One region of the Priestia sp. HNGD-A6 genome, then DNA from elsewhere that is predicted to be linked to it. Evidence: predicted binding sites of a transcription regulator. Region 1 holds the regulator's gene; the other holds the start of a gene.
What was found. Region 1 encodes Rex, which represses fermentation and respiration genes when NADH is low (regulators of the CRP and FNR family bind a similar motif). Its sites were predicted from a motif close to TTGTGAAATATTTCACAA; they were not measured.
Positions count from the first base shown of each region.

Region 2: nirB (nitrite reductase large subunit NirB) is a predicted target of Rex. The motif match lies at 2,722-2,739, and genes of this name have one in related genera.

Region 1 covers NZ_CP138621.1:2,535,413-2,547,623, forward strand. The annotation lists gene guaA (glutamine-hydrolyzing GMP synthase) at 1-564, opposite strand, end outside; purine riboswitch at 688-789, opposite strand; gene SCI76_RS12730 (DUF3488 and DUF4129 domain-containing transglutaminase family protein) at 829-3,021, opposite strand; gene SCI76_RS12735 (DUF58 domain-containing protein) at 3,014-4,207, opposite strand; gene SCI76_RS12740 (MoxR family ATPase) at 4,219-5,169, opposite strand; gene groL (chaperonin GroEL) at 5,328-6,959, opposite strand; gene groES (co-chaperone GroES) at 7,027-7,311, opposite strand; gene SCI76_RS12755 (CPBP family intramembrane glutamic endopeptidase) at 7,611-8,339, shown strand; gene SCI76_RS12760 (YdiK family protein) at 8,336-8,563, shown strand; gene tatC (twin-arginine translocase subunit TatC) at 8,590-9,345, opposite strand; gene tatA (twin-arginine translocase TatA/TatE family subunit) at 9,361-9,546, opposite strand; gene SCI76_RS12775 (redox-sensing transcriptional repressor Rex) at 9,600-10,238, opposite strand; gene SCI76_RS12780 (ABC-F family ATP-binding cassette domain-containing protein) at 10,698-12,211, shown strand, end outside.
Region 2 covers NZ_CP138621.1:1,638,923-1,651,133, forward strand. The annotation lists gene nirD (nitrite reductase small subunit NirD) at 1-62, opposite strand, end outside; gene nirB (nitrite reductase large subunit NirB) at 81-2,495, opposite strand; gene SCI76_RS08365 (SGNH/GDSL hydrolase family protein) at 3,108-3,854, opposite strand; gene SCI76_RS08370 (sigma-70 family RNA polymerase sigma factor) at 4,319-4,810, shown strand; gene SCI76_RS08375 (competence protein ComK) at 4,911-5,390, opposite strand; gene SCI76_RS08380 (gluconate:H+ symporter) at 5,530-6,888, opposite strand; gene SCI76_RS08385 (four-carbon acid sugar kinase family protein) at 6,995-8,434, opposite strand; gene garR (2-hydroxy-3-oxopropionate reductase) at 8,431-9,333, opposite strand; gene SCI76_RS08395 (GntR family transcriptional regulator) at 9,628-10,254, shown strand; gene SCI76_RS08400 (FMN-binding glutamate synthase family protein) at 10,279-11,859, opposite strand; gene SCI76_RS08405 (pyruvate oxidase) at 11,903-12,211, opposite strand, start outside.

The DNA of each region.
Region 1 (12,211 bases):
TACTTCAAACACGAAGTTCTTTAAGATATGGTTACCGTGCACTGAATGGCGAACTTCTGGATGGAACTGCACTCCGTACATATTCTTTTCTTTGTTACTCATTGCGGCAATTGGACAAGATGGGCTAGTTGCGTCCACTTCAAAACCAGCTGGTGTTTCTACAACTAAATCACCGTGACTCATCCAAACAACTTGTTCTTTTGGCAACTCATGGTACATTAATGAATCGTTTTGTACGTTAATCGCTGCTTTACCATATTCACGATGGCTAGCACCTTCTACCTTCCCGCCAAAATGATGAGTCATTAATTGCATTCCATAACAAATACCTAAAACAGGAATACCTAATTCAAAAATGTTTTCATCGCAGTGAAATGCGTTTTCACCGTACACACTGTTTGGGCCTCCAGAGAAAATAATTCCCTTTGGATTTAATGCTTTAATCTCTTCTGCTGTAATTGTGTGCGGATGCAATTCACTATATACTCCGAACTCGCGAATGCGACGCGTAATCAGTTGGTTATATTGACTACCAAAATCTAATACAACAATCATGCCTTCCATCTTGTTCACCTCTCCGAATGTGTAAATAATCACTTGTTATTATGCCCTAAAATATAAAAAAAACTAGACTTCTCCCTCAAAAAACAAAGGCAGAAGTCTAGTTGAGCACGACGTTTATCGTCAAATAGACTGTTCTGCCTTCATAGTCAGATCGTTTAAGGTGACCCGGTAGAGACTCTCGAACCATATTATCGAGGATATATGAAGGTATACGAAACATTTATAGTAAGTTCGAGAATATTCTATCAATCCGCGAAACAATGGTCAAGAACTCGTTTTTTTGATTAAATTTTCCCACAATTCAATCGACTCTTTCCATTCTTTTATGGAATCTGCATTTCGATATAAAACCCGCTCGTATTTTTCCGTTAATTTTAGCATATTTACCGTATTTAATTTTTCGTCTACTTCTCCTGCAAAGTCGCGCAGCGTTTGATTTTCTTGCCGTTTTAGTCCATTTGCAGCGAGTCTTTTAAGTAAAAAAGCATACGCTGATTCAAAGGTTTCCACACTCTCTTTCTTTTTATAAAAAGAGATATAAAAAGGTAAAAACCATTTAAATCGATTGAGATATATTACTATTAACATAACTACAATCAGTCCGTAGAAAAGCACTTTCCATTTCATAGACAACTTAGCATTTTGAAGAGAAGCTGTTTTTTCTTTCTCTCTTTTCTCTTGTGCCGGAAGCTCTTTCTTCTTAGGCTGCTCCTTGACTTGCGTTTCTTGTTTCTCTTCTTCCCTTTGACTATTTTCACTAGAGTTGTTAGGTTGGCTATCTACAAAATCATAAGGATTAGAAAAACTTTTTGTTGGTTCAAAAGGTACCCAGCCCGCTCCTGGAAAATAGACTTCGACCCAAGAATGAGCATTATTTTGTGTAATTTCATAGGTTGTCCACTTACTACTTCCTGAAATAACGGTGGCATCACCTTCTGTATAGCCCTTTACCCACCGAGCAGGAATATCTAATGAACGAAGCAGCACGACCATAGAAGTAGAGAAGTTATCACAGTATCCTCTTTTTGTATCAAATAAAAATTGATCCACATAATCTTTATTCTTCGTAGGAATTGAAACATTTTCAGTATCATATACATATGGATTGGATCGGAAGTATTCTTCAACGGCTTTCGCTTTTTCATAGCGATTGTTTTTATTTTTTGTTATCGTACGAGCTAAATCCTTTACTCGTTTTGGCAAATTAGCAGGAAGCTGTGTATACCTTGCTATAAATTCATTATTATTCTCTAGACTCTCTGACTTTTTCTCCTCTGCTTGCTGAAGAAGCCCGGTATCAAACACAGGATATTTATACGTTAGCTCATACGATTGAACAGTAACAAGTTTGTCATTTTGATAAGGATATAATTTTTCATTTGTCGGTGTAACATCGGTTTGAATGCCATTTTTTAAGGTTAGAGACAGCAGTTGAGGAACATGCATAAGATGAACAGAAGGCTGCGAATAGGTAACTTCTGCTTTTCTTACTTCTCCTGCAACACTTGAATCATATTGAGGGAGTAAGTTTTCATTTCCTTTGAAAGGCACTTTTTCTTCCTCTTTAGACAGCTCCCAGCCCTTACCTGTATACACATCCTTCGTTTCAATACGCCAATAGTGCTCATCCTCTACTTTAGCTGTAAACACAACCGTATCATCATTGACAAAGGATCCCCCCAATTTAGAATCGTCCATATCATAGCCAATTCGTTGACCGCTTGCAGATTCTCCCTGTCCTTGATGTGTTGTGTGAGCTGCAATAAAAGGGACCGGATCTGGCCACTGCGGACCTGGTTTAGGGGCGAGATAAGCCAGCACAATGACAATGGCTAAAAAACTGCCTAGAAAAAGAAACGATCGTTTTCTATTTTCTAAACGCTCGGTGCTAGCACCTTTTATACGTTCAGGATTGATGCGAAGCATGGCTACTAATAAAAATCCGATAATCGTCACGCGAATAATAGCAGCTCCGGCATCGTAAGTAGAAAAGGTATCCAATACGGTAATATACAAAATGGTTAAGAAGAAAAAGAAGAAAATTCTTTTTTGATAAAAGATCCAATATCGAATTAAATAAGCCATAATCCAAAGCAGGATAAAAAATAAAGTGCTCCTCATTTCAAAGGATAAATTCGCTATATTCCACTCCATGATACTTTGTACATCTGACTGAAGAATTTCCAAAAGTCTTGGAAGCCATTCTGAAGAAAAGAAGGCACCTTGGAAATAGAGACTGTGAAGTGAAAACAAAATAAACAACATGCTCCCTAACGTCATCACAATAAACGGCAATCGAAACGTTAAGCTCAAAAAACAGTAAGCGACAAACAGGATAAAGTATTGAATTTGATTCGTATCAGTGACTTCATTTAAAGGGAGAAGCCATTCCACTAATAAAAAGAAAGCTCCCGCGTATAATAAGACGTTTTTTACATACCAAGCTGATTTATTCACTTATTTCCGCCCTCACTTCCTTTAGTGATAGAGGAAGATCAATATGAACGACTTCAATTGTTAAAGCAGAAGATTGTATGCCATTTACAATAACTGTCTCTTCCTCACTAAGCCCCGCTCCTTCATTTTTAACGACAATGAGTGAAGCCTTAGCATGAGGGCTCAGCTTGGATTGAATCTGGCCAATAAGAGTCCCTGTAACTTGACTGACAATGACCATAAAAGAATGCTGCTTTTGAATAGCAATATTCTGAAATTCTGTTTCGAATGCTCGATTGCTAATAGGCTGTGCACGTGCTAAGTGATGCAACAGGTTATCAGCCTCCCTTTGTTCAGAGGTTTTCTGCGAAAAAAGGGCATCTCCAGCTAAAAGAAAATCGACTTTTTTACGCTTGGTTTCTTCATGAATGAGCATGGATGCCAGAAAGCTCATTCGCTCTTCAAAGTATAGAGGGCCCATAACATCTGCAATGATAATTATACTCCGTTCATGATAATGACCAAACTCTTTAGAAATCAACGTAGCTTTACGAGCGGTCGCCTTCCAATCGATAGATCCTAATCGGTCACCCGGCTGATATTCTCTAATGCCTGTCACTAACGTAGTAGATTGATTTCCCGTAGAAACTTCATTTTTCCCTTCTTCTATTCCCGCTAAAAGAAACGGGATATCTATCTTATGAATCTGAGGATAAACGATAAATCGCTGCTGCAGTAGAAAATATGCCTTCTTTTTTACGATGCCTAATAAATCACTAATTTCAATTGAAATCGTAAAAAATTCATATTCTCCTCTTTCTACAAACGATCTTTCATACGGAATAACAGCGTTTCGTTGAAAAAGCGGATAAATTGTTCTTTCTTCTTGATCTAAAAGGTTACTCTCCTCTTTCACCGCTGCCATATAAACAGGAAAAGCCGAGGAGCGTGTAATGTGAATGTCATAAGAAAGATGATCTCCAGCGAATCGAGGCTGTAGCTTCACATCACGAGCAACATTCCACTTCTTCAACGGATAGAGCAACACGGCTACCGCATATAATCCAAAAGGTAAGAAGCTATAAAATAAAAACCAGCTGACAAAGCCTCCTTGAAACATGGCGTAAGAAAACGTAGCGGTAAAGATGCAGAATAAAACGAACCAGTCTCTACCTTTGTTCCATATCACTTTTATATACTGTTTCATAAATTATCCTCTTACCTTTTAACAGGTACTTTCGTATCAGCCATAATTTGCTTCATCACATCACTCGCTGTTAAACCGCTGTACTGAGTATCAGGTCTTAGCGTTAAGCGATGTGCACACACATACGAAGCAAGCTCTTGAACATCATCAGGAAGAGAGTAATCTCTTCCCTTTACTAACGCATATGCTTGAATAGCCTTCATAAAGGAAACCGTGCCACGAGGACTAATACCTAATGAAACATGTGGATGAGAGCGAGTTTTGCGAATAATTTCAATGATATAGTTCTTGATCGTATCATCTACATAAATACTGCTTACAGCTTTTTGAGCCTGTACTAATTCTGGAACGCTCATAACAGGTTTGACATCTTCAAGATTAACTTGAGTCGATACGCCATTTAAAATTTGAAGCTCCTCTTCTTGCGTAGGATACCCCATGCTTAGTTTGAATAAAAAACGATCCAGCTGCGCTTCCGGCAAATGATAGGTCCCATCAAAATCAACGGGATTTTGAGTAGCCATCACAAAAAAAGGCGCCGGAATTTCCCGGGTGATACCATCGGTTGTTACATGATGCTCAGCCATTGCTTCTAAAAGCGCCGATTGTGTTTTAGGAGAAGTCCTGTTAATCTCATCAGCGAGTACTATGTGGCTCATGATAGGACCTGGACGAAAATGAAATTCCATGTCTTTTGGACTGTAAATAGAAACACCTGTTACGTCGGACGGCAGCAAATCAGGCGTGAATTGAATTCGTTTAAATTCTGCATCAATCGATTTGGCCAGTGCCTTCACAAGCATCGTTTTCCCCACACCCGGAACATCTTCAAGCAAAACATGTCCTCCTGCAAGTAAAGCAACCAAACTAAGCTCAGATACCTGACGTTTTCCAATCACAATTTGATCGATGTTTTCTAATACTTGGTTTAATTTATTATTAATATGATCCAGCTGAATCAACGACGCTCCCCCTTAAAACTCAGTTAAGCCTTGAGTTTAGTAAGTTTTCCAATAAACATAGTACTATCTTAACAAATTTTAAAAAAATCTGAAAATATTAACGCACACAAAAAAGCGACCAAGTGAGTACTTGGTCGCTTTTTTAAGTAGGGCAGTGATTACATCATGCCGCCCATTCCACCCATGCCGCCCATGTCAGGCATTGCAGGAGCTCCGCCTTCTTCTGGCTTGTCAGCAACAACTGCTTCAGTTGTTAAGAACATAGCCGCTACAGAAGAAGCATTTTGAAGAGCTGAACGCGTTACTTTTGTTGGGTCAACGATACCAGTGTCTAGCATATTTACCCACTCGCCAGTTGCAGCGTTGAATCCAGTTCCAACTGCTTCGCCTTTTAGACGCTCAACGATTACTGATCCTTCTAAACCAGCGTTGTGAGCGATTTGACGTACAGGCTCTTCAATCGCACGCAATACGATGTTGATACCTGTAGCAGTGTCACCGTCAGCTTCGATGCTTGCTACTTTATTATAGATATTTACTAATGCAGTACCACCACCAGCTACGATACCTTCTTCAACCGCAGCACGCGTAGAGTTTAATGCATCTTCAATACGTAATTTACGTTCTTTTAACTCAGTTTCAGTTGCCGCACCAACTTTGATTACAGCTACGCCACCAGCAAGTTTTGCTAAGCGCTCTTGTAATTTTTCACGGTCAAACTCTGAAGTTGTTTCTTCAAGCTGAGCTTTGATTTGGTTTACGCGTGCTAGGATATCTTCTGCGTTTCCTGCACCGTTTACAACTGTTGTATTTTCTTTTGTTACAACAATTTTAGAAGCGCGACCTAATTGATCGATGCCTGCTGTTTTTAAGTCAAGACCAAGCTCTTCAGTGATTACTTCTCCGCCTGTTAGGATCGCAACGTCTTGTAGCATTGCTTTACGACGATCACCAAAACCAGGAGCTTTAACAGCTACAGCTGTAAATGTACCACGAAGTTTGTTCACAACTAATGTTGCTAAAGCTTCGCCTTCTACGTCTTCAGCGATGATTAATAGCGGCTTGCCTTGTTGAACAACTTGCTCTAATACCGGTAAGATTTCTTGAATGTTACCGATTTTTTTGTCTGTGATTAAGATGTATGGATCATCTAATACAGCTTCCATTTTATCTGAATCAGTTACCATGTAAGGAGATGCATATCCACGGTCAAACTGCATACCTTCTACCACTTCTAATTCAGTTGTGAAACCTTTTGATTCTTCAAGTGTGATAACGCCGTCGTTACCAACGCGCTCCATTGCTTCAGCAATTAATTGACCTACTTCTTCGTCAGCTGCTGAGATAGCCGCTACTTGAGCAATTGAATCTTTACCTTGAATTGGTTTAGAGATTGCTTTTAGTTCTTCAACCGCTACAGCTACTGCTTTTTCCATACCTTTACGGATACCCATTGGGTTAGCACCAGCCGTTACGTTTTTAAGACCTTCTCTGATCATTGCTTGCGCTAAAACTGTTGCAGTAGTTGTACCGTCACCAGCAACGTCGTTTGTTTTGCTAGCAACTTCGGCTACTAATTTAGCACCCATATTTTCAAATGCGTCTTCTAATTCGATTTCTTTTGCAATTGTTACACCGTCATTTGTAATAAGCGGTGAACCGAATTTCTTTTCCAATACAACGTTACGACCTTTTGGTCCAAGCGTTACTTTTACAGCATTTGCTAATGTATCTACACCACGTAGCATTGCGCGACGTGCTTCTTCGCTAAATTTAATGTCTTTTGCCATGTTCTTTGACCTCCTCAAGATGTTCTTAATAATCTATTTTTTACGTATGATAAGTTTGTGGTTAAAATTAGCCGATTACAGCTAAAATATCGCTTTCGCGTAAAATTAAGTATTCAGTACCTTCGTATTTTACTTCAGTACCCGCATATTTTGAGAAGATGATACGATCGCCCGCAGCTACTTCTAAAGCTACACGCTCACCGCTTTCTAATACTCGGCCTGTACCTACAGCAACAATTTTACCCTCTTGTGGCTTTTCTTTTGCACTGTCCGGTAACACGATACCGCTTGCTGTTTTTTCCTCAGATTTTACAAGTTCAATCACTACGCGATCACCTAATGGCTTTAACAAGTGAAACAACCTCCTCAAATAATATGTTTGCATTTTTATTAGCACTCAACCTCAACGAGTGCTAACACAATTATTATATTAAAACAAAGTGGGTTTTTTTTGCAAGTATTAAACAAAAAAAATTTAAAATTTACGACAACTACATATAATAGTCTTAGATTTCGACGATTTTGAGAAATAAAGCATTCTTTTCTCTGTTCAATAATATGTATGTTACAATACGAGCAAGAAGAAATTACTAACTTTACAGTACTTCTTCGACATATATACATAAAAACCTTTTAAAGGAGTATAGAAGATTGGAAAAACGTTATTGGTATGTTATCCTCACTTACATCCTTATGCAGTTTTCAGGAGTTGTTGGTATACCGCTGTTAAAATTAACAGGAATGTTTGATGACTATCCAGTTCGAACAGCGAATGTCATGCTTTTGACTTATTGGACTATCATTAGCTTTATCCTTGGTTTACTTATTGTCTTACTGCTGCTGCGCCGTGACATGTCCATGCGTATAGAACATGCTGGAAAAACGATTGCTGTTGTCTGGTCAGTCCTTGGGGTGTTTCTCGCTATGGCTGGTCAAGCTGTAGCAGGTATGATTGAGCACGCTCTTGGCATTACCCAAGTATCTGAAAACACACAAAATATTGTTAATCTTGTTAAAGCAACGCCGTTCCTTATTGTCGTTACGTCTGTTATTGGACCAATACTAGAAGAGATTATTTTCCGAAAGATTATTTTTGGTTCTCTTCACAAACGATACAATTTCTTTATCTCTGCATTTATTAGTTCCCTTATTTTCGCTGCGGTACACTGGGATTTTAAACATTTACTTGTGTATACAGCTATGGGATTTGTATTTGCATTCCTTTATGCAAGGACGAGACTAATTGTTGTACCTATTATTGCTCATGTTTTGATGAATACAATCGTTATTTTATCTCAAACTATTTTTGCAGATAAAATTATAGAAATGCAAAAACAAGCAGAACAAATGCAGTTCATTTTTGGAGGCATGTTTTTATGAAGAATATCCCTTTAACACGAGGGTTTATTTATATTATTATGGGGATTTTATTCACCTACTTGGCAATTCAAAATGCCCAGGAAACCGTCTGGAATTTCCCCACAATCTTATTTGCACTCGTAGCCGCATTCGATTTCAGGTTTGCGGTTCGCATCTTTATCTTGCACTACAAAATTAAAAAATTGCAGCAGCAATATAAAAATCAAGATGATTCATCCAAATAAAAAAACCACTGTTTCAGTGGTTTTTTTTACATACTAACATCTTCTCTTTCTTGCTCTGCCCTTGCCTTTAACACTTTGCGATACGAAATGCGGGAAATAATGATGCTGATTTCATACAAAATTAAGAGCGGCACTGTCACCATCATGTGCGAGAGCAATTCCGGTGGTGTAATAAGTGCGGCAATAACTAGCAGTACGAAATAGGCATATTTTCGAATTTGAGATAAAAACATAGGCGTTATAATTCCTAAACGCGTCAAAAACATAACGACGACAGGAAGCTGAAACAACAAGCCAAAAGGCAGTGTGAGCTGCATTAAAAAAGAAAAGTATTCATTAATGCCAATCACTTGGTTTACATTCAGCTCATCAGAAACGCGCGTCATAAAATCAACGACAAATGGAAACAACACAAAATAAGAAAAAGAGACACCGCCGATAAAGAGAAAAATGGAAACAGGAATATATCCAAGCGTTACCTTACGCTCTTTTTCATATAAACCAGGACTAATAAATGCCCAAAGTTGATACAGTGCAACAGGAGCTGCAAGTACACAGCCGATAATAACAGCAAATTGCATATAAATCTTAACTGGATCTGTTAACCGAAATGCATTCATCGTTAAATTCTTTGCCTCATCAGCATGCTGTAAATAGACAATAACCTTATCCGCTATAAAAAAGCCGCCAATTGTGGCAATCACAAAGAAAAATAAAACAATTAAAATGCGTTTTCGCAGCTCTCCTATATGATCATATATTGACATTTCTTGTTCGGTCATACTATGATCACCCTTTTACTCTTTGTCATCTACTTGACGCTGTTTATCTTTTTCACGATCTTCTGATGCACCGCTAGCGGCATGCTTAAACTCTCTAAGCGTTTGGCCCACTGATCTTCCTAGCTCCGGTAACCGTTTCGGTCCAAAAATAAGCAGTGCTACAATCGCAATAATAATCCAACTGCCTGCTCCAATCCCCATATTCCCACTCTCCTTATTAATTTAGACTTAAGGAAATCGTAACACAGTCCGCCTTATTCAACAGGATAATTTTTCAAAAAGTAGACGAGCGACTGTAATTCTACAGCAAGATCAATATGATGGAGTCGAATCTCATCCGGTACGTTTAAGCGTGCAGGAGTAAAGTTTAAAATTCCTTTAATTCCGCAACTCACTAAACGATCAGTAATTTGCTGAGCAACAGTGGCAGGAACGGTTAAAATCGCTACTGAGATGTCATCACTCATATAATCTTCCAATTGGTCAAGATGATAGACCGGCACGTCGCCTACTTTCGTACCTACTTTATCTTCTATCACATCAAAAGCGCACTCAATTTTGGTGTTATTATTTTTAATAAAATTATAATTTAAAAAGGCCGTTCCTAGATTCCCTACGCCAATCAGTGCTACTTTCGTTACTTCATCTTGGTCTAACGTTTTACGGAAAAATGTAAGTAAATAATTCACATTGTAGCCGTATCCCTTTTTTCCTAATGCACCAAAGTAAGAAAAGTCCCGACGAATAGTAGCAGAATCCACTTTCACTGCCTCACTTAACTCCGCTGACGACACACGCTGTTTACCAGAAGCATGCAAATTTTTCAAAAAACGATAATAAAGCGGCAATCGCTTAGCCGTTGCTTGTGGTATTTTTAATTGTTCAGTGTTCACGTTGTACCCCCTCAGTTCATGTATGTCATTACTAACATTTTCAAGTCATATTGCATTACCTTTCACAAAGCATCAACCGCTTTGAGGTAGCGCTTCCAATTCTCTCTCTTTTCTCTTGCTTTATATATACTCCGCTTCACACCTCGACGGCTTTTGTCTATTCAGCACTCCTTAAAGTCGGTATGTAGAACGAAGCAATTAGCCCTTCAAAGGATCGGTTTGTTAGTCATGACGGATTTTTTCACATCCATCATAGATAAGTTCAGAGATGCACTTATCTCTTATTTTAACATAGTATCCTGTATAAAATGTGCAGGTAAAATCATTTTATTTCATGAATCAAAACATTCGCTTCATCATTTGTCCTTGTCCCTCTACAAATTACAAACGCTTGTAGGAAGAACTTGTAGTTAAAAATATGTTAAAATACACTATGGATATACTACTAGAGGTGAAAAAATGATTATTCTACAATTGAACGGTATTACAAAATACTATGGGGCAGAACCCATTTTATCGAATATAAAGTTAGAAGTACAATCAAAAGACCGCATTGCCCTAGTGGGACGAAACGGTGCTGGTAAATCAACTTTATTAAAAATTATTGCTGAGCAGCTTTCCTATGACAGCGGAGAAATTATTAAACCTAAGGGTGTTTCCATTGATTATATGGGACAAGATACAGTTCTTGAGTCAACACTCTCCATATGGGAAGAAATGATGACTGTCTTTGCTCCATTAAAGAAGATGGAAAAAGAATTACGTACGCTTGAAACGAAGATGGGTGATCCAGACATTTTTAATGATTCAGTTCAATACGAAAAACTAACCAAAGAGTATGATCAGCTTCAAGTAACGTTTAAAGATTTAGGCGGCTATCAATATGAAGCGGATACACGATCTATTCTTCACGGTTTCCGTTTTTCAAACTTTGACTACAGCACCCCTATTTCCTCCTTAAGCGGTGGACAAAAAACGCGCCTGGCTCTTGCAAAACTGCTTTTAACAAAGCCTGATTTGCTTATTCTGGATGAGCCTACCAACCACTTAGATATTGAAACTTTAGCATGGCTGGAACAGTTTCTGCAAGGGTATGAAGGAGCTATTTTAATCGTTTCACATGATCGTTACTTCCTTGATAAAGTCGTAAATCAAGTGTATGAAGTCGTACAAAAAACAACGGTGAAGTACACGGGCAACTACTCTAAATACCTTGTACAAAAAGCAGAGCGATATGAAAAAGAGTTGCGTCAGTACGAAAAGCAGCAAGATGAAGTCGCAAAGCTGAATGATTTTATTCAGCGAAACATCGCCCGCGCATCGACTACAAAACGTGCGCAAAGCAGACGTAAACAGCTCGATCGAATGGAGTTAATAAATCGACCTAACGAAGGCGAAAAATCAGCTAGTTTTTCGTTTGAAATTGAACGTCAAAGCGGAAATGAAGTCTTAAATCTGGAAGATGTGTCTATCGGATATGATGAACACAACTATGTCGTCCAAGAGGCAAACCTTCGCATTAAAAAAGGGGAAAGCCTTGCGTTGGTTGGTCCTAATGGCGTGGGGAAATCAACTTTATTAAAAGGCATTGTGGATAAACTCAGCTTCAAGACTGGAACCATTTCCTTTGGCTCAAATGTAATGGTTGGTTATTACGACCAAGAGCAAGCCAATTTAACGTCTAATAAAACCGTTTTAAATGAACTTTGGGATGACTACCCAGCCAAACCTGAAAAAGAAATCCGTACAGCGCTTGGAAATTTTCTGTTTTCAGGTGATGATGTACTGAAAATCGTTTCCACGCTCAGCGGTGGTGAAAAAGCACGTTTGGCTCTTGCGAAGCTTATGCTTCAAAAAGCTAACTTCTTAATTTTGGATGAACCTACTAACCATCTTGATTTAGATAGCAAACAAGTACTCGAGAATGCGTTAATTGATTACCCAGGGACTCTATTATTTGTTTCACATGACCG
Region 2 (12,211 bases), 900 kb from region 1:
AGGCTTACTGGAAAATCATGAATTGACCCTACGCATACTTTTGTAATGTTTTTATTCACCATCTTTATTTCCCCCCAGCATTATGATGTGACAACTGTTTCGAACAGCTCTTTTTTCGTCTTTTTGCTTTCGACGATTTCTTTCCAAGGATCACGGTACGTAGATAACGCTTCGTCCATACGCATATTCAGCTCTCTTCTTGTCTCAGCGTCATCAAGCACGGACTGAATGTGCGAAAGTCCCATGCGCTCAATCCATGCAGACGTACGCTCTAAGTAATTAGCCGTTTCTCGGTAATACTGCAAATAAGCTCCTGTAATGTCCATCAATTCTTCGTCTGTTTTTACTTTATATAACAAATCTCCGCCGCGAAGATGCGTACCTCCATTTCCGCCCACGTAAATTTCCCAGCCGCCGTCAATTCCAATAAAGCCAATATCTTTAATACCTGACTCAGCGCAGCTTCTCGGACAAGCAGATACAGCCATTTTCACTTTATGAGGCGTCCATAGTCCTTCAAATTTTTTCTCAAGCGCAATTCCAACGCCCATTGAATCCTGCGTGCCAAAACGGCAAAACTGTTCGCCGACGCATGTTTTCACGGTCCGCAGCGACTTACCGTACGCGTAGCCAGAAGGCATATCTAACTCTTCCCATACGCTAGGCAAATCTTCTTTTTTAACACCAAACAAATCAAGACGCTGACCACCCGTCACTTTTACGAGCGGAATTTCATATTTATCAACAACATCTGCAATTTTTCGTAAATCTTCTGCATTTGTGACGCCTCCGTACATGCGAGGAACAACAGAATACGTGCCGTCTTTTTGAATATTTGCGTGCATGCGTTCATTCACAAATCGTGATTCGCGTTCATCAACGTATCCGGTCGGATTTACCATACCTAAATAATAATTCAGCGCCGGACGGCATTTCGAACAGCCTTCTTCATTATTCCATCCGAGCACATTCATCACTTCACGCGTATGCGAAAGACCTTTTGCTTTGATTTCTTCGACCACTTCATCTCGTGATAGAGTCGTACAGCCGCAAATCGCTTCTTTTTGAGCCGTAGCGTCAAAGTCAGCGCCAAGCGTATGCTGAAGCACTTCCGCTACAAGCGGTTTACATCCTCCGCAGGAGCGAGAGGCACTTGTACAAGCTTTGATTTCATCAACCGATGAGCATCCTTGTTTTTGGATAGCTTCCACAATCGTACCTTTTGTTACGCCGTTACAGCCGCAAATAATATCATCCGCACTCATGCTTGCTACTAAGCTTTCACCCGCGTTACCGCCAGATGGCTGTAAAATCGACACTTTTGCGACATCGGATACATCTTCTTGCTTTTGAATCATTGAAAACAGTCGATTTCCGTCGCTGCTGTCTCCAAAAAGAACGGCTCCTACAATTTGATTGCCTCGCAAAACAAGCTTTTTATAAATGCCGTCTTGTTCATCGAACACCTTGATCGCTTTTTTCTCTTCATCTTCCGTGAAGTCTCCTGCCGAAAACACTTCAACACCTGATACTTTTAGCTGCGTGGATAAAACCGATCCTTCATAAGGCACTTTTTCTGCCCCGCAAACCGCTTTTGCTAATGCTTTTCCTTGTTCATACAAAGGTGCCACTAATCCGTATACCATTCCTCTATGCTCTGCACATTCTCCAACCGCGTAGATGTTTGGAATATCCGTTTGCATATAATCATCCACGATAATTCCTCGGTTTACATTAAGTCCCGCTGCTTTTGCAAGCTGGACATTTGGTTTAATTCCGACTGCCATCACGACCAAATCAGCTTCTAAAAACGTCCCGTCTTTAAAAGATAATCCTTCAACTCGCTCATCTCCGACAATTTCCGCCGTTTGCTTTTCAAGCAAAAACTTCATGCCTTGTTTTTCTAATTCGTTTTGAAGCAATTTGCCCGCTGTTGGATCGAGCTGACGTTCCATTAAATACGGAGCTAAATGAATCACAGATACATCCATCCCTAGATTTAACAGCCCGCGCGCCGCTTCTAATCCAAGCAGTCCGCCTCCAATAACCGCTGCTTTTTTATACTGCTGAGATGCCTGCAGCATTTCATCCGTGTCTTTTATATCTCGAAAAGCCGTAACTCCTTTTTTATCAGACCCTGGAATCGGAAGAATAAAAGGAAGAGAGCCCGTTGCTAAAATCAACTCATCATACGATTCTACTCTGCCGCTGTTTGTCGCTACTTCTTTTTTTACTGAATCGATACTCGTAACCGTTTCGTTCGTATATAATGTAATATTGTTTTCTTGATACCAGTTCCAATCGTTTAACGTAATGTCTTCAACATTTGTATCCCCTTGCAGCACTTTTGACAGTAAAATACGATTATAGTTCGTATGCGGCTCGCTTCCAAAAATCGTAATTTCAAACGCTTCGCTTGAAACCTTCAATACTTCTTCAATCGCTCGAACTCCAGCCATTCCATTTCCAATCAATACGAGTTTCTTTTTTTGCATCTTCCATTCCTCCCCTGGCGTCTATACCTGCTTGTTTCAAAGATATATTTTATATGCATCTTTAAAGATATATTTAAGATATATGAATTTTCTGAATCGTTCAACTTATGTGTCAGGTTATCTAACACTGTTATGATATGTATACGATTCCATTGCTTTAACAGCAAGCAAAAAAAAATAAGTGCTCTAATTACGTTTTAATTTGGATCATCCTTTGCATTTTATTTTGTGATGTTTTTCACAACGTTAATGTAACAAAAAGAAATAACCTGAGCTATGATAAAAATCACTCCTAAATGTTGATAAGTAAAAAATAAAAATCTCAAAAGTTCTTTATAAAGAATTTTTAAAAAATAAACTGTTCTTTATAGTATTTACTATCTCCCTTATATTCTTTATAATGAATAAGAAAAACCTTTATTAAGAACAGAACGGAGAATGAGCATGCCACTCGTAAACATCAAGAAGGTTTGGACTCCTTTAGAGTTTATTGGATTTAAGCTTTATAAGTGTAAAGATACAAAAAGCTACTACTATAAAACGAGAAAAAGCCACAATCTAGCAAAATTGTAAAAAAACAAGCCCTATTTCTTTTGAAACAGGGCTTGTCTTTTATTTTCCTGTAAACCAATTCACAACATACTCTCCCCACACTTCATTTCCTTTTTTCGTTAAATTCCCGCTGTCTTTATTGATATACTCTCCTAAATGAAACGGCCAAATGAGCGAGTGATTCATATAATATACCCAGTTTGCTTCAGATACTCCCCTGATCGCTTCTACCCCTTCTTCATAGGACTCGGTTTGTGAAATATATGGCTGTGAAGGCTGAACCATAAGGGTCTTTTTCAAGTCTTTGAGCTGATGAATGAGCTTGTCTGTATTTTCAAGCGTCTCATCTAGCGTAAGGTGCTGATAGTCATTTTTAAGAGGTGCTTCAAACAGAATAATGTTTGGCTGAAGTTGATCAATTTGATCGGCAATATGTGAGGATAAAAGCTCATCCGTTGTCCCGTTACCATATGAAAGGGTTTTAACCGTAAATACATCACGTCCATATGTAGCTGCTAGCTCTTTTTTTAACTGCTGAGGCCACCCTGCTTTCTTTGCAGATGTGGCAATTACAAGAGTCAAAGGTTTTTTATTTGCGATAGATGATTGGATTTGCTTTGTGATAAAGTCTGGAAGATTTTTTGTATAAGCAGATACGTCGGAAAACTGTTTTTCTTTATGTACAACAGCAGTTTTTACTTCACTTGCCTGCGCTTCCGTTTGCTCCTGCCAGTGCTGCGTCCCCGCATACATCACCGCCCCGCACAAAACAGCCGCCGCCACATTTACCCCAACCATCGCCTTCATTCAATCTCCCCTTTACCCACTTTTTAAAAACCAACTATATTCTGCCCACCCAACTTACATTCAATAGAAAACACAAAAGGACAACCACAAAAATACTTCACTGAATTTGCCCAAAAAGGTTCACATATGCGGCAGGCGCAAACCCGCAAGGGAGGGTGACTGCCGCTTAGGTCTAGCAACTCTACCATCACCGCTCTTCCGTGATGGTAGAGTTGCTACATCGATATATAAATAGTATAGATTAGTAGAATTTGGAATGGGGGACCTTTCGTACGTAAAATCTCTACAAATACACGTATACTTCGCATATTTCCTAGCGAAACGTGAAGTTTCCGGGGAAATTACGTCACGTTTCTTAAAAAGAAAACATAATGTACGCTCATTCGCACATGTGATCTTCCCCTTGTACAGTAGAGATACCGGCGGAATACAGCAAAAGCGCGTTTTTGAAAAAGGAATGCTACATGCAAAAAAGCTCGTTTGATCAAATCGCTTCATCTTTTCATCCATTAATTGTGTCGATGATTAAAAAATTTCATATTTACAAAGACTACGACGAATATTATCAAATTGCGTTAATTGGTTTATGGAGAGCGTATCAAAAATTTGACGAAAGCAAAGGCTCTTTTTCCGCTTATGCCTACACAACCGTGCGCGGTACGATCCTATCTCATTTAAAAGGCACCATTTTATACGAAGAACGGGAAACACCAGCTGAGCAGAACCTACTTTCACTAAACGAAGATCACGCTCTTCCCGTTCCGCTAGAAAGTGAAATCATCAAGCAGCATATCGAACATTTAACGGGAAGAGAAAAAATCTATGTACTCGAACATCTGTTAGAAGGCTACTCGTATAAAGATATTGCCTACAAATACGGAGTCTCCACGGGAGCCGTTAAAAACTGGGGAAAAGCAGCCCGCAAAAAGCTAAAGGCCTCGCTTCTTCAGGAGTAAGAAAAGGAGGAAGCTTATCATAAGCTTCCTCCTTTCATTCATATGTGTAGTCCAAACGATTGTTCATATGTAGGACAAGTTTATTCGATAAATCGAACGATCATGCCAAGACAACCGGACTTTCTAAACAGTAATTACGAATAACAGCCGCTCTGGCCAGCTTTTTTTCTAAACTATAATAAGAAAGTTTCACTGGAATGAACGTTCCATCTTTGAAGTGAATTAGCATGGAGGTTGGATCAACTGTAGCAAGCGTGTGTGAAGTATGAACATGAGAGGCAAAAATCCAGGCGCAGCCATAGTCATTTGGCGAAGATGTCGGAAACGCAATGATGGCTTGTGAACGATTAATAACAAGCGGCGTAAGCTGTTTGTACGGAAACATTTTTCGAACGGCGGCAATCGATCCCTTAAACGTACTTAATTCCCGAATGCACGCTTCTTCTAATAATTGCTTACACGTCTTTCTTAGCATGTATTCTCCTGCTTCATCCAGCACCTTTGTGCAGTGTATAGGGTCGTTCACTGGAATCAATGCTTTTGTCGTCAAACCAATTTGATAGTTTTCATTATTTGTCATACATCTACCCCCTTTGCTACTTTATAACTATTCTATACTATCGAAACGGGAAAAATCTAGTCTTTTTTTCTCATTATTTGAAATGTTTTGAATATATTTAATATCCAAAGAAAAAAGCGCTGAAGCCAGCGCCTTTCTTTTAAATAAAAATGTCTAAAATAAGAACCATTGCAAACGCCGCAAATGATAGAATCGTTTCCATCACTGTCCACGTTTTTAACGTTTGGGCCACTGACATGTTGAAGAATTCCTTGATTAACCAGAAGCCAGAATCGTTTACGTGCGATAGCATTACAGAACCTGCGCCTGTTGCTAGCACCAATAGCTCTGGACTTACGTTTGGCATGGTTGCTGCAATGGGTGCTACAATACCTGCTGCTGTTGTCATTGCCACTGTTGCTGAACCAACTGCTGCACGAATTAACCCGGCAATCACAAACGCTAGTACGATAGGAGAAAGATGTGCATCTTGAGCAAATCCTGCAATCGCGTCACCTACACCGCTTGCTGTTAAAATTTTGTTAAAACCGCCGCCTGCACCGATGATTAAAATGATCGAAGCAACGGGTCCAAGACATTCATTTGTGAATTTTAATAAATCATCTTTGTTGTATCCTCTTGCAAAACCGAACGAATAAAAAGCAAACACTAGCGAAATTAATAGCGCTACGATTGGGCTTCCGATAAAGTTTGTTACATAGCGAATCGTACTTGTTTCTGGATAAACAAACCCAGTAATTGTTGCTAAAAGCATTAATAGTACCGGTAGTAAAATCGTGAATAACGTAATTCCAAAGCCAGGAAGATCTTTATGCTTTGACTCTGTGAACTGCTCCATAATTTCACCCGTTGGCTCTACGTGAACGCGGCGTGAAATGAACGATCCGTAAATAGGACCTGCCACTGCTGCAGCTGGGAATGCCACAACTAATGAATACAAAATCGTTTTACCTAAATCTGCTTTGAAGATATCCACCGCTAGCATCGCTGCTGGATGTGGAGGTACTAAACTGTGAACAACGGCTAAACCGGCAATTAATGATAAACCAATTTTAATAAGTGACGTACCCGTATGCTTGGCAATTACAAATACAAGCGGAATTAATAACACAACCCCTACTTGGAAAAAGACTGGAATACCACAAATAACGGCTACAACCATCATTGCCCAGTGTACGTTCTTTTCACCGAATACTTTAATTAACGTGCGGGCAATACGCTCAGCTCCGCCTGACTCTGCCATCATTTTACCTAACATCGTTCCAAGACCAAGAACAATCGCGATAAATCCTAAGACGCTCGCTACTCCTTCTTGGAAAGCCGTTACGATATCAGGCAGCTTCATTCCTGAAATAAGACCCATAAACAAAGCCGCAACAATCAGTGCTACGAACGGATTTGTTTTAAACTTAGCAATTAAAAAGATAAGTCCAACAATCGATACAATCGCATACAGCAAAAGACTTGCTTCATGACTTAATCCGAATACTGAATTCATATGTTCATCCCCTTAGTGTGACCATTTTTCATGTACGTACATCCAAATAATGTATACGCTTTCAAATATTTTCTAAAGTGAACGCACATCGTACGTTCACTTCTTTCTATTTACTTAGTAATTCAACTGTTTCACGAAGCGTTGTTTTGGCTCCGACGTTTCCAGGGAAAATGATGTACGCAATGCCCGGAAACTTGCTTTCCTCTCCCGTTACCCATACCGGAATGCCGGGTTTGATTTGTCCAGCAACCGTCGCGCGCTTTACGGATAAGCCGTTTACGCCGATATCGCTTGACGTAATGCCACCTTTTGCAACGATAAAGTTTGGACGAACGTTCAAGCGGCGAACAATGCTTGTAACCGCATCTGAAATTTTTACCGATAATTTAAGCTCTTCTTCTTTTTTCCCTTCGCCAAGATCTAAGCGCTCGCGTCTTGTATAGACGGCTACCGTTTGACCTTGTGAAATAAGCTTCTCTGCTTCATTGATAATACGGTTCACTTCTTCTTCAAACTTTTCAGGTTCTAAGACAAGATGACAATCAAATTCAATAAATTCAATGAAGCTGCATTTCTTTAATTCTTCTAACTGCTCCGTTGTTTTTTTAACGTGCGAGCCAACCATAATTAATCCGCCGTTTGACGACTTTTCTTTAATGAGCTCTTCTTTTGTTAAAAGATCTTTGTCGCTCACGCCGCCCATTACTTTTGTTAGAGCCGCAGCGCTTCGATACATAAAGTGCTTTCCAAGCTTCATCGCCCGAAGAAGCGCAATCGTCACAACTTTCACGTCTACATAATCCACTGCGTTCACAACGACTTTGTTAAAGTCTTTCACTTCCATTAACTGATTGGTGATCGTCACTAAATCAAGGGCACGAATGCTCCTAAGCGAAATATACGTCGTATGACTTGCTTTGAATTTTCCTTCTGACTTTTCTTCTACCCACTCACCTAAATGAGACTTGCTGTAGCCAAACGTACGGTCTTTTGCAAATTCTGTTTCTCCTGCCGGCACTAAGTAGTCTTCATCTTGCACGTAGTGAATGTTATCAACTGTGAATCGTCCGCCTTCTTTAAAGAAAGGAAAAATCACTTCGCCGTGGAGCACTTGATTGGAGTGCTGTTCAACGGTTTTCTTTAACACTTCTGTTTCTAACGGATAGTGACCGCGAAGAGTTGAATCACCTCTGCTGATAATTAAAAACTCTTTATCTACTTCAGCCGCTACCTCTGTAATAACAGCAGCAATGTCTTTGTGGGCTTTTTCCGTTTCAGAAGCGGTAAATCCGCGTGAATTTGTTAGAATAAAAAACATGGAGTTTTCTTCTAAAAATCCTTGCTTGATGCTCTCTTTGCTCCAGTCTGTGTACACGGAAATACCGTTAACCGTTTGAACGCCCGTTGGATCATCGTCTAGCACAATGATTTTTTGGTTGAACGTCAGAAGCTCTTCGTCGAGCATTTTTTGTACAAGTGCCTCATCGACCGCTGGAATGTCTTTAAACACGTCGCTTACAAGACGTTTTGCATCTTGTTTAATCATGCTTCCACCTTCTTTTTCACTTCAACGTTTGCTAATTTTTCATAGTACTGTACAATTCCGCCGTGATCATCGCTTGCTTTTCCGTCTACTTTTAACGCATGGAAAATTTCCACAAGCTGACTTGAAAGCGGAAGCGGTACGCCAATGTCATGAGCCGTTCCCATCACGTTTGTCATATCTTTTAAGTTAATATCAATGCGTCCGCCTGCTACAAAGTTGCGGTCTAAAATAAGCGGTACTTTTGCATCTAATACAGCGCTTCCTGCTAATCCGCCGCGAATCGCTTGATACATTTTTTCAACGTCAATGCCTGCTTTAGCTGCTAATACAAGTGCTTCAGACATTGCTGCAATGTTTAAGTTCACAATCACTTGATTTGCAAGCTTAGCCGTTACGCCGCTTCCATTGTCTCCAACAAGCGTTACTTCTGCTCCCATCGCATGAAGAATGGATGAAACGCTTTCAAAGATGTGTTCGTTTCCTCCGACCATAATCGCAAGCGTGCCGTCAATTGCTTTTGGCTCTCCTCCGCTGACCGGAGCGTCTAGCATATGAATTCCTTTTTGTGCAAGTTCAGCCGCAATTTCTTTTGATGCTACCGGTGAAATGGAACTCATATCGATGATAACGCTTCCTTCTTTTGCGCTATGAATCAACCCTTCTTCTCCAAGAACTACGCTTTTTACATGATGTGAAGCTGGAAGCATCGTGATCATCACGTCGCTGTTCACCGCAACTTCAGCAAGGCTTTCTGCTCCAAATCCTCCTGCTGCTTTCACTTCTTCCACTGCTGCTTTATTAATATCGTAAACCGTTACCTCAAAACCTGCTTTTAATACATTGAGTGTCATCGGTTTTCCCATAATTCCAAGTCCAATAAATCCAACGCGTTTTGTCATTTTCGTTTCCTCCCCTTGTTGTATACGTTTTCAAATATACTCCAAAAAAATAATGTATACGTTAAAATATTTTTTGTATACATTTCTGATAATTTTGTATACACTCATCATATTCGCATTTTATTTATTTGTCTAGCCTTTTTTTAAATGAAATTTATTTCTAAAAGCGAAACTTTCCGTCCCACCTTTTCACAAGTTATAGTATGATTTGGGTATACGCGTACAAAATGATAAAAAATAAAGAGAGAAAGAGACGAGATTTTCTCGTGTCGAATGCTAGAGGTGAAGTAGAGTATGTTAAGAAATCAAGGTTCTCGTTCGTCTCATCACCCTTCTTATGAGATGATTCGAGATAAAATTTTAAACGGTGAGCTTGAAGGCGGTACAAAAATCGTCGAAGAAAAATTAGCGAGCGAGCTTGGATTCAGCCGAACGCCAATTCGTGATTCCATCAGACGCTTAGAATATGAAGGACTGATTGTTCGAAAAAAAGTGGTGTCGCCGACAGAAAAAGATTTACGCAACTTGTTTGAAGTGCGAATGCTGCTAGAAGGTTCAGCTTCTAAAGCTGCTGCGACTTTTTTGTCTGATAACGAATTAGAAGAATTAAAGGAATGCGTAGACATCGGAAGAAACGGCTCGTTTGAAGAAATTATGAACGCAAATGAACGGTTCCACGCTATTATTGTGAACGCAAGCAACAATGATGTAATGATTAATATCATCGACCGCATGCAGTCGATCATTTACTTATTCCGTCACACTGTGGTGTTTTACAACCGCCCGTTTTTAATTGACGAACATGAAGACATTTATAAAGCGATTAAAGAACGCAATGCTGAAAAAGCAGAATCATTAATGCAAGAGCATCTTCAAAAAGACTTAGAGTTTTGCCTGCATTTGCTTCAAAGAAGACAATAAAAAAGCTGCCAACCGGCAGCTTTTTTATACGTACATCTTTTCCTTTACAGAAATATCAGCTAACTGTCCGCTGCTGTTTTTGAACACCACGTGTTTTTTTGAAAACTTCGTTGGTGAATCAATGCCGGCAGCTGCGGCTAAATTAAACAATCCTTCACGTAATGACAGCACGTAGTTGCACACGCGGTATGACTTTTCTTCAATAATAAGCGCTTTTTGCAGCTTTGGATCTGTTGTCGCTACGCCCACGGGACAACGGTTATTGTGACAAACTTGCGCTTGAATACAGCCAACGGAAAACATAAAGCCTCTGGCAATATTTACGCAGTCGGCACCCAGTGATAAAGCAGTCGCAATTTTATCAGCCGTTAACAGCTTGCCTGATGCAAAAAGCTTCACTTCATCACGAACGCCATACTTTTTAAGCAGTTCATCCACAAAAGGAAGGCCTGAAAACAGCGGTACGCCCGCTCCGTCCGCTAATTCTTGAAACGATGCGCCCGTTCCTCCTTCTGCTCCGTCGATCGTAATAAAGTCAGGACGGCTTCCCGTCTCTTTCATATACGCCGCCATTTCTTCAAGATCATTTGTGTTTCCGACAACCATTTTAATGCCTACCGGCTTGCCGCCTACATCTCGAAGTTTTTCAATAAACCCAAACATTTCAGGATACGACGCGAACTCTTTAAAACGGTTTGGGCTGTCTACCGATTCTCCTGGCTTTAAGTTGCGGATTTCTGCGATTTCTTCGGTTACTTTTGAACCGTCTACGTGACCGCCTCGCGTTTTAGCTCCTTGTGCCAGCTTAATTTCAAATGCTTTGATTTGTTTCATTTCACTTTTCTTTTTAAATTCTTCCCATGAAAATTCGCCTTCTTTTGTCCGAACGCCAAAAAGCCCAGGCCCAATTTGAAAAATGATATCGACGTTTCCTTTTAAATGATACGGTGACAGTCCGCCTTCTCCCGTGTTCATCCACGTGCCGCCTGCTCGTCCCAATCCTAGGGATAAAGCGGTAATCGCGTGGTCACCAAGCGCACCAAAGCTCATGCCTGATTGACCGATTAATCCTTTTACAACAAACGGATTTTTGCATGAAGGACCTATAACGACCGCATCTTCATCTCGCAAATAAAACGGATCCGCTTCTTTTTCTTCTCGGTGCTCTCTTCGGCTGAATAAGTTATCCGCGTCCATTTTATATACTTTCGTTTTAATTTTTTGCGTATTATCCGCTTTCATTTCGTCGCGCTGCTTTGGAAACACCGCGTTTCGAATATAATAGCCCGGTTCGCTAAAATCACGTTCTGAGCCAAACCCCATCATCCGGTTGAGGTACTTGCCTGACTTAACGGTTTGTTCATATTGATTTCTAGAAAACGGCTTGCCTTCATTATTATTTAAAAATAAATACTGACGCAGTTCAGGCCCCATTTTCTCAAAAATATAGCGCATTTTCCCGAGCAGCGGATAGTTTCTCAAAACCGAATGCTCTTCTTGTTTTTCATCTTTCATCCAAAGAATAATAGCGATAATAACCGGCACTACAATCACAAGCATCATGACCGCACCAAAAATAAGTAAAATGATTTCAAACACTCCCATGATATCCCTCCTAAAAAGACTCTCCTGTAAGGAGAGTCACTAATTAAAGCATTCTGCTTAGTCCTTTTCGAAGCGGCGGCATTTCGAGCTCATGTTCTTTAAAGAACTTTTTCATGATGTGCTTCGAATAATTGGCCGCTTGTCCGAATGAAATTTTGCCTGGAAGCGGCGGTTCATCTGCGACAACGACATCAATCACTACAGGAACATTCGCAAGCGCTGCTTTTTCAAAAGCGGTTTCGAGCTCTTCGTATTTTTCAACGCGGTAGCCAATTCCTCCGCACGATTCAGCGAACTTCGCAAAGTTCATTTTACCAAGCTGCGTTTGATAATCCAAGTGACCTTGAATAGC